Regions from separate parts of the Paenibacillus sp. Y280 genome, predicted to be linked through region 1. Evidence: riboswitches for the same ligand, from Rfam matches in the RefSeq annotation. Region 1 holds a riboswitch; each other region holds the start of a gene.
The links. A riboswitch is a leader RNA that binds a small molecule or an ion and turns the genes downstream of it on or off. The one in region 1 is predicted to bind cobalamin.
Positions count from the first base shown of each region.

Region 2: linked by a shared signal. The riboswitch ahead of AC1TPC_RS18670 (DUF4430 domain-containing protein) and the one ahead of AC1TPC_RS03225 (ABC transporter substrate-binding protein) in region 1 are both predicted to bind cobalamin.
Region 3: linked by a shared signal. The riboswitch ahead of AC1TPC_RS23760 (DUF4430 domain-containing protein) and the one ahead of AC1TPC_RS03225 (ABC transporter substrate-binding protein) in region 1 are both predicted to bind cobalamin.

Region 1 covers NZ_JBXCIW010000002.1:110,239-113,356, forward strand. The annotation lists gene AC1TPC_RS03220 (FecCD family ABC transporter permease) at 1-743, opposite strand, end outside; gene AC1TPC_RS03225 (ABC transporter substrate-binding protein) at 784-1,776, opposite strand; cobalamin riboswitch at 1,925-2,099, opposite strand; gene AC1TPC_RS03230 (FixH family protein) at 2,306-2,749, shown strand; gene AC1TPC_RS03235 (sulfite exporter TauE/SafE family protein) at 2,755-3,118, opposite strand, start outside.
Region 2 covers NZ_JBXCIW010000015.1:54,741-57,858, forward strand. The annotation lists gene AC1TPC_RS18665 (energy-coupling factor transporter transmembrane component T) at 1-586, opposite strand, end outside; gene AC1TPC_RS18670 (DUF4430 domain-containing protein) at 583-1,362, opposite strand; cobalamin riboswitch at 1,546-1,744, opposite strand; gene lmr(B) (lincomycin efflux MFS transporter Lmr(B)) at 1,863-3,118, opposite strand, start outside.
Region 3 covers NZ_JBXCIW010000027.1:44,918-48,035, forward strand. The annotation lists gene AC1TPC_RS23760 (DUF4430 domain-containing protein) at 1-1,213, opposite strand, end outside; cobalamin riboswitch at 1,366-1,555, opposite strand; gene AC1TPC_RS23765 (Ger(x)C family spore germination protein) at 1,670-2,728, opposite strand; gene AC1TPC_RS23770 (GerAB/ArcD/ProY family transporter) at 2,715-3,118, opposite strand, start outside.

The DNA.
Region 1 (3,118 bases):
ACCGCTGCTGCGGTGAGCAGCGTCGAGCTGATTAAGACGATAAGCTTTGTCCTCTCGACACGAATGCCCAGATGCGCTGCATGCCGCTCGCCAAGCACAAATAAATTGAGCGGCTGGCCGTAAGAGAGGAGCAGCGGCATTCCAATAAGCAGAAACGGAATCATCATATAGACATTTTCCCAGCTTCGCATAGCAAGCGAGCCCATCAACCAGAACAAGATCTGATTGACAACACCCTCCGACATGGAAACCATGAATGAAACGAATGCGCCAAGAAAGGATTGGATAATGACTCCTGAGAGAATAAGCGTTTCAATATGCATGACGCCCTTGTTGCGCGAGAGCCAAAAAACGCCAAGCAGCGTAACGATTCCTGTACTGAAGGCAACGAGCGGTATCGTCCATATGCCAAGCACGGTCTGCAGTCCAAACAAGATCATAAATGCTGCTCCGACCGAGCTTCCAGAAGCGACGCCTAACGTATAAGGATCGGCCAGCGGATTGCGCAGCACGCCTTGGAAGCCGGTGCCCGCAAGCGCAAGGCATGCCCCAACGAGCACGGCGAGCAAAACGCGCGAGAGCCGGACTTGTGTCACGACAGCTATTTGTCCGGGTGAATACGAAGTAGGCTTATCCGCAAACCACGGCAGTTGATGAAGAAGTATCCCCCACACGTCACGCAAGGATATGCCAGCCGATCCAATTGATAGACTAACAACGATAGAAACAGCAAGAAGGAGCATAGCTGCTCCTCCATACCAAACTAATTTATAGGTCATTTGATTATTTTACGAGATCCGGGTGAATGACTTTAGCAAGCTCAAGCAACCCATCAGCAAGACGTGGTCCAACGCGTACGAGCGGATCCTCCGTCACCGCATGCATGTGCTTATTTTTCACCGCATCGATGACATCCCAGCCTGGACGGCTTTCGATACCAGCAACGATTGGATTCGGGTCCTCCTTCAATGCAGGATATACAATAAATGCAGGATTTTGTTTTACAACTTCCTCAGCGCTAACCTCGTACCAGCCAGGCGATGCGGCTGCAATATTGATGCCGCCTGCAAGCGTCAGGAGCTCGTCGAGGAAAGTGCCTGAACCAACTGTCCAGCCTGGTGAAAACTCGAGGTATACTTTCTTCTTCTCCGCGTCCTTCACTGCATCGGTTACCTGCTGCTTAACTTCACGCATATGGTCAGCAACGGCAGCCGCTTCCGTATGTTTATTCATAATATGACCTAAATTTTCGATTTTGGCAATAACGGCATCATAGGTAAGCGGATCAGTCGCGAACACCGGAATGTTCAATTCGCGGAGCTTCGTGATCGCTTCCGTGTTCATCGACGGTGAAGCCAGCACAAGATCAGGGTCAAGCGCTGCTACGGCTTCAATGTTAGTCGTCATATCGCCTACTTTCGGCTTGGATGCAGCTTCCTCCGGATAGTTGCTATATTCATCAACCCCTACGACTTGCTCCCCAGAGCCAATGGCATAAATAGCTTCCGTCTCACTCGGTACAAGCGTAACGACCTTGGTCGGCGCTTGCTCGAACGTCATCTCCGTACCTGTATCATCCTTTATCGTTAGCGGATAACCAGATGATTCGCCCGATGGCGCCGGCTCATTCGTAGCAGCTTGCTCCGTATTAGCCGGTGTATTGCTAGCTTTGTTTTCATTGCCATTGCTTGCTCCGCATGCTGCTGTAAATACGAGCATCATCGTTAACAGCAAGCCAAACAGAATCTTCATCATATTGCGGTTCTTTCCGTTCATCTTGTTCTCCACCCCTAATTTTTTTATTCGTATAAAATAAAAAAAAGCATTTCCGGCAATTGTGCCAGAAATGCTCTTATACGCGCTCTAGTAAATAAACGAAGCGGCAGGCTTTCCAAAGCACGATCCCTAAGTCCACGTAGGTAAAAGTGTTATGTACAAACAGGCAGATTTTCTGACTTGGTCGTGACAGCGAGCGCTGGCTAGCTCCTGCTGCATTCCCTTACAGTGGCGGGTCCGTGCCGGATTCTCACCGGTCTTCCCTATTAAGCTTCAAGCAAGCGACTTCCAACAATCGAATGACCCATTGTCAGAAACTCTCCCATCAGCACCTATTTTTACGTATGAAATTATCAGATGTTAATATACACCGTCTCTCGGATTTTGTCCAACATTACTCGCTAAGCCAATCGGATCAGCTCCCTCCGTTCTGCTCCTGACAATTCCCGCATAGGTAACGTAATATGCCTCTTTCATTACTAAAGACGACGACGAATCCGTTTTATGCAAAAGGAGGTCACTAGCCGATATGCAGCCACAGCATAAATCACTATCGCCGCTTTATAAATTCGTCTTCCTGCTCATTGCCATTGCACTTCTAGCTGGTTTAGCGCTAACTTGGCTCCGCCAACGCGACAAAGCGCCTCCTCCTATTTCGGAGCATACTTTCGAGAGAGGCCATGCCATTTGGTGGATCGCGCCTAATCCGGCCAAAGTGCTTCGCGGCAACAGCTTTCTAATCGAACTTGCTGATGACTCTGGCGCGGCCTTGCAGGGAGCCAGCTTATCCGTAAAGCTGGAAATGCTGGATATGGTTTGCGGGGATTATGCATTTACAATGACCGAAGCTTCACCGGGCAAATATGAAGGTGAAGGCGTGCCGCTCATGGCTGGCACATGGAAGGCGACATTAACGGTTGAGACAGAAGCTCAAACCTATACTATCGTCAGATTGTTGAAGGCTGTTCATTAGACTGCTTACCATAGCCACGGATTTATCGATGGAATCACGCCGTTGACAGCCAGCCCTCGCAAAATCGAAATGACGCCTACGGCAATCGCCGTCACCACACTCGCCTTGCGCATGAAGCGCCGCCATTTTTTGTTTGCAAAGGATGCAATGGACGCTGCAGCAGCTAGGGCAGGAAAGGTAGAGAGGCCAAACAAGGCCATCACAGCCGCACCCTCGAGCCCCGAGCCGGTGGAGGCCGCTGTCATTTGCATCGCATATGTCAAGCCGCAGGGCAAGAAACCGAACGCGATGCCGGTCGCAAGCAAATGCCCGGTTTCTTGCTTCGCTGAGCGCTGTGCACCTCCTGCCAATCGCTTGTGGAGGAAGGTT
Region 2 (3,118 bases), on a different contig from region 1:
GCAGCGCTTCCTCAAGCGACCAGGTCAATAACACGCGAACGAGCAGCATGCCGTCCTTGCTGCGCTTCCGCAGGCTGCCCTCCATGATCGATACGCCCTTTGTCCGCTGTACGGTTGTAATCTGCTCCAGCCTTCGCAAAAAAAGCGGCACGAAACGAATCGACATTGACGTGAGCAGAGAGGTTCGCGGAAGCACGCGGGAAAACAAATACATCCATTTGTCTGTCGTGACGATATGCTGAAACGATACGAATGCAAGTAAAATCCCTAATAAGGAAAGCATCATCGTCACTCCGTACAAAATCGCTTCCAGCGTAATTGGCTGATCCATGAAATAAAATAAAATATGCCTCCCGCGATGCGAAAAAAGCGGATTGAGAACAGCGACGGAGCCGCCCATCAGCACATAATAAGGAAGCAGCTTAAGCAGCCGCTTCCCTTCGCCGTGAACAATAATAACGAGCATGACCACAGCAAGCGAGGTCAGTAGAAATAAAGGGTGGAAGAGAAGCATGCTAAAAGCGATCGCACCCGCGTAGTAGCTGAAGCTTGTGATCGGATGTACGGAACCGAAGGCGGTATTCATTCATATTCAGCTCCTAGATCCTTGCCGAGATCAATCGTGTACAGCCACTCGATAACATCGCCTTCCTTGAGCGCATAGGCACCAGCGCTTTTGTTGGGAAATTCGCCATTTACTTTGTACATCCAGCCGCTCTTCGCGCCGTGATCGAATTCGTATACGTTATCGATCCCTTCAATATACGCCGCTGCTTTTAAACCTTTGTACTCCATCTGAATTTTATTTTTCCGGGTAATTCTCTTCAACACCTCAAGCACCGTATCGTCCTTTTTGAGCTCGATGGCGGTCGGTTCAAGCACAGTGCCCGTCTCTTCGTCCGCTACAATCGAAATGGTCACGATATTCGCTGGCTGCGGCGTTACGGCAGGCGCAGGCTCATCCGTCTTAACCGGCTTCGCCGTGGCACTTGGAATCGCTGAAGGGGAAGTAATCTGCTCCTTCGCTGCGGGAGCTTTGACCTGGTTAGCGTCAGGCTTTGGCGCAGCTGTTGCCGGCTTATCTCCTGCGGCGTCCGCAGGCTGCTTATTTTCTGTGCTGTCCGTCGAAGTCGACTTTGGCTCAGCTGCCGGGGCAGCCGCCTCGGATTTCACTGCCTCGCTTGTCGCTGAAGGCTGTTCCTTGCTGCCGGCATTCGTTGCTTGATCGCCTTGCGATGCACCGACTTCCTGCGTCTGATTCGCCTGTACATTCACCTCTTGCCCCGGTGCGGCGCAGCCAGCTAACATACCAATAATCAGTACGAGTATGATGCAGCCGGAAAACCATCTTTTACTATTCACAACCATCGTCTTCTCTCTGCTCCCTTTCAACCTAACTAATCAAACAACGCTGTTAAAACAAAAAAAAGATCCCTCTTTGAAAGGGATCTGCATGTCAAATTAAAGATCAGTTCAGCATATAAATAGGATACGATATGTGCTGCGTTTCGATCACGCCTCCTCATTCTTACCCCCGAAGAATAGGAAACAAAATAAGAAAAGGCAGGTCTCCTGGCTCGTGCGTCATCACGCTTCTCTGCCTTCCCATCCTTTGATCGGACAGTGGCTTGTTTAGAGAATCGCTCTTCACTTACAGTGGCGGGACCGCGCCGGCGTTGCACCGGACTTCCCTATTAAGCAAACAAAAAAACGACTTGTCTGCACCTTTTCTTTATCATTATTCGATTGTTTAATCAATCATATCGGGATTGCAGTGGTTTGTCTATAACAGATTGCCTGTTAACGAGCAAGAAGATTCGATCGCATGTGACGGTCGAATCTTCTTGGTTCGTGCCTATCGATTAATGCTGCTTGCTCTTGCCTACATGAACCCGTTTAATGAAGAAAGCGACGATCAAGCCGACAATAGCTACGATCATAGCGAATATAAATGCATCCGAGATGCCCGCTGTCATCGCGAGCGGCGCATTGGCAGGATCGGTTGGATCATCCACGCCCTTCATAAAGCTGTTCATACCTGCAGTCATGATGCTTACGGCAACGGCTGTGCCGATTGCGCCAGCAACCTGCTGGAGGGTGTTCATAATCGCTGTTCCATCCGGGTAAAGCTCAGGCGGGAGCTGATTAAGACCATTAGTCTGAGCAGGCATCCACACCATGGAGATCCCGATCATCAAGCAGGAATGAAGCACAATGATGAGTGCAATCGTGGATGCTGTCGTAATGCCAGAGAAAAACCATAGCACAGCGGCAACGATAACAAGCCCCGGAATAACGAGCCATTTTGGTCCGAATTTATCGAACAAGCTGCCCATAATCGGTGACATAATCCCGTTCAAAAGTCCGCCTGGCAGCATGATAAGTCCTGCCGTTAATGCGCTAAGACCGAGTCCGCTGATCAAATACATGGGCAATACGAGCATCGATGATAAAATAACCATCATGCAAATAAACACCATTAGCGTACCTACAACGAACATCGGATGCTTAAATGCCCGCAAATTCATCATCGGCTGCTTCATCGTCAATTGACGAATAGCGAATATGACAAGCGCCAGAAGACCGACGATCATCGAAGCGATCACTTTTGTGCTGCTCCAGCCGCCTTCTCCTTCGCCCGCGCTGCTGAAGGCAAACACGATGCCGCCAAAGCCAAGCGTTGAGAACACGAGGGACATGACATCAATTTTAGGCTTCGTAATCGTGGATACGTTCTGCATATACATAATCCCGAACAATAAAGCAATAATTAAGACCGGCAGCGATAACCAGAAAATCCAATGCCAGCTCAAATTTTCAATGAGAAGACCTGCAATCGTTGGGCCTACGGCAGGCGCGACCATAATGACGAGCCCGATAACACCCATCGCCGCTCCCCTTTTTTCAGCAGGGAAAATAATGAGTATCGTATTAAACATAAGCGGCAGCAGCAAAGCAGTGCCTACGGCTTGAATGACACGCGCCGCCATTAACACTTCAAAGCTTGGGGCAAGCGCCGCTACAAGCGTACCGAGTATGGAAAAGCTTAGCGCCGCTATAAATAGCTGTCTAGTCGTAAACCATTGAAGCAAGAGTCCCGAGACGGGGACCAAGATCC
Region 3 (3,118 bases), on a different contig from region 1:
GGGAGCCGGCTTCTTCTCCTGCAATCCCTTTCACATAAGGACCGTAGCTGCTGTTTACAATATCGTATGCAATGGAAGGATTCGCAGTATCCAGAGCATGCTTAAGAGCATCTAACGCCGTTGGATTTTTTATTTGTGTAACGGTTACCGGCTGCTTGGTATAAATATCCCCCGATTTGCCGTCAACCTGTACGTTGACCTGAACGTTAACCTGAACGGGCAGTTTGATTTCATCGCCAAAGCGATGCCATACGGCTTTCTGATTTTTAATATCGATTAGCGCAATAAGGCCTTGTTCCGTTGCCATAGAATCGCCATTCGTTTCGTTAGCTTTCCATTTAAATGATCCATCCTCAAGCTGAAGCAAGGAATATGTATCAAGAACGGTTTTGCCGTTGGCAGCCCAAGTATCAGACAATACATCCTCGCTAATTGCAGTCAATCCCGATACGGCAGCGGACATGCTGTTCGAATTGTCGCCGAACATTATATTTTCTTGGTTTAGCTGCTTCGTTTTTAGATAGGCTTTTATTTTTACAATCGCCTGCTGAACAGCGCTATCGCTCTGGTAATTTCCGAGCGCAAGCAGCCCCATCCCCGTCATATCTGGCTCAGACGTGTTGCCGAAGAAAGCAAAGCCGCCATCTGACAGCTGCTTGCTAAGCAAATAGTCTACTGCCTTCTTCTTTGCTGCCGAATCCCAAGTTCCTACGTTGCTGCCGAGCTTCGCACCTGTGTCGAGCGCATGAATCGCCCACATATGCTTGTTCAGCGTACCTGCAAATGCACCCGTGCCTGAATTTTGCTGTGCTGCCAGCTCCGCATACAAATTACGATCCGTTTGCCATGCGTGAGCAGGGTCTTCTCCCATCGCGAGCAAGGAATAAATATATCGGATATGCTCGGTTCCGCCAGCATTAGGCTCCAATGCCTCGTCGCCTTTCGGCTCTAAAGTCTTCCAGCTAGGAAGCTTCCAACTGCCGTCATCAAGGTCTTGTCCTGCACCCCATAACGCAACGATTTGCCACCATGATTCTAAAGTCTGACTTTGTTTTTTATAAAGGTTAACCGTTTTGTCGATCATTCCATTTAATGAAGAATTCGCGGAATGATCTGCCGCATGACTGGCCTGCGGTGCAAATAAAGTAAATACTAATAGAAAACTAATAATGGCGGGCAAGCTTTTTTTCATGAAGTTTTTAAAAGATAGCAATGTATTCTCTCCCTCTCGTTCCTTTTTTGACAACAAAAAAACATCTTTCCGCTTTCTGGAAAGATGTTTGGGCTGTTACATTCGGAGCATGGCACAGAGATTCCCCTATTGCCGCAGCACGAATAACATCTCCCTCCCATCCTCGTGAGAAAATATAGAGCGCTTATATGGCAGGTCTCCTGGCTTCGCTTCATAGCTTCAGCTATCTCCTTCCCGTCCCATTCGAACAGTGGATTAATGATAGTCAGCTCTGCGATACAGTGGCGGGACCGCGTCGGACTTTGACCGAACTTCCCTATTAAGCTGCAATAAAATTGCAGCACCATACTAGCTAATCTATGAAATTGTAAGGTGTTGACTTGTGAATTGTATCAAATTCCTGTGAATATGACAAAGGTTCTATTTGTTTTTTTATAAGCCGTGCCCTTTGTCGCTGTTCGTTCCGATTATTCGGAATTACAGCATATTTAGAAACCCTGTACTTTCAATGGTCGCATCGACTTGAAGCTCCAGCTTAAGCTTGGGATAATATTGCGTTCGCCAATTTTTCAGCTTTGCCCTTGGTATTTTATTTCTGAAATATTGGCCTGTCCCCAAAATATCCGCTCCGCTCGCTTGAATCTTGGCAAACATCAGATCAAATCGTTTTTCCAACATGCCTTCAAGCTCATTCTTGATCATCTCACTCGTAGGCTTTCCTTTCGTCTCCAAAAAAACGACCTTTAATTTAATTTTGCTTTTCAAAATCGGCACATCGTTGCTCATCAAGCTTTTGTTCGTTATCGAATTGCTGGTGATTAGCACGCTTGCATGATTGCTGACTTCAATTGTCCCCTGCGTGCTTTCGCTATTGAAGGCGTTGAACAACAACGTCTCATCCATGCTGATCTGCGCAACCATTTTCCCATTTTTGATTACCGCTGAGCCAACATGCTGCACGACGGTGTTTGTCCCCGACCGAATGATCGGAACCGTTACATCACGCGTGTAGGAATGAATGCTTCTATATATCTCCCACACCCGAGTCAGCGCAATTTGTGGATTCCACCCAGCATTTCTCTCGAAAAAGTCATAGAGCGCCATCCCTTGAGGATCTATATTTTTCGTCACATTTGCAAAAAAATGCCCCATGTCTTCATCGCAAATCGCGATAAGCGACTTGGATGATACGTCACGCTCTCTCATAAAATCAGCGATTATGTCATCCATGCCCTCCTGGGCGTATATCTTATCTAACAGAATAACCTTCACGTGAAGCAAATCTACATGCTCCTCCAGATTCGCACTGATTTTATCCACGGCATGATTAATCGTTTTCCCTGATTCGAATACAATTTTAATTTTTGTCGTATTCCCGTTTGGTACAGGAATTTGTAAATAGAAACAGTATTCGTCGTTTTTTTTCTTTACTCCCATTACAATCGGCAATGCCCTGTGGTTGATATCTCGATTATCCCAGCATCCGCTTAGGGAGAGAGCAAGGCTGATGGCGATTAACGTTTTAAACACTCTCATCTTTATACATCCTTTTGGAACGAAGCCCTATAAATAAAATGGAAAAAGGAATCGCGAACAATACAAAAAATCGGAACACCACATTCCACAGCCTAACCGCCTGAAGGGTATCCCAATTAGAAACCAGCATGCTGCAACTATAAATGACCGCAGCTACTGCGATAACAAAATAGTTTAATTTCACTTTCGGCATGGCTCGATTTAAAATACAACTGACTTCCCACAGCAGCAAGGAGATAGTCAGCATCGTGAATGTAATTAGGCTCAGCAGCAAAAATATCGTCACTCTGTCAAACATCAACCAATTGATATGGATGGTACTGACAAGCATAACGAAGGGAAATTTAAAGGTAGAGGCGGTAGACTGTCCGAAGGTTAGAAGGGGCAGGT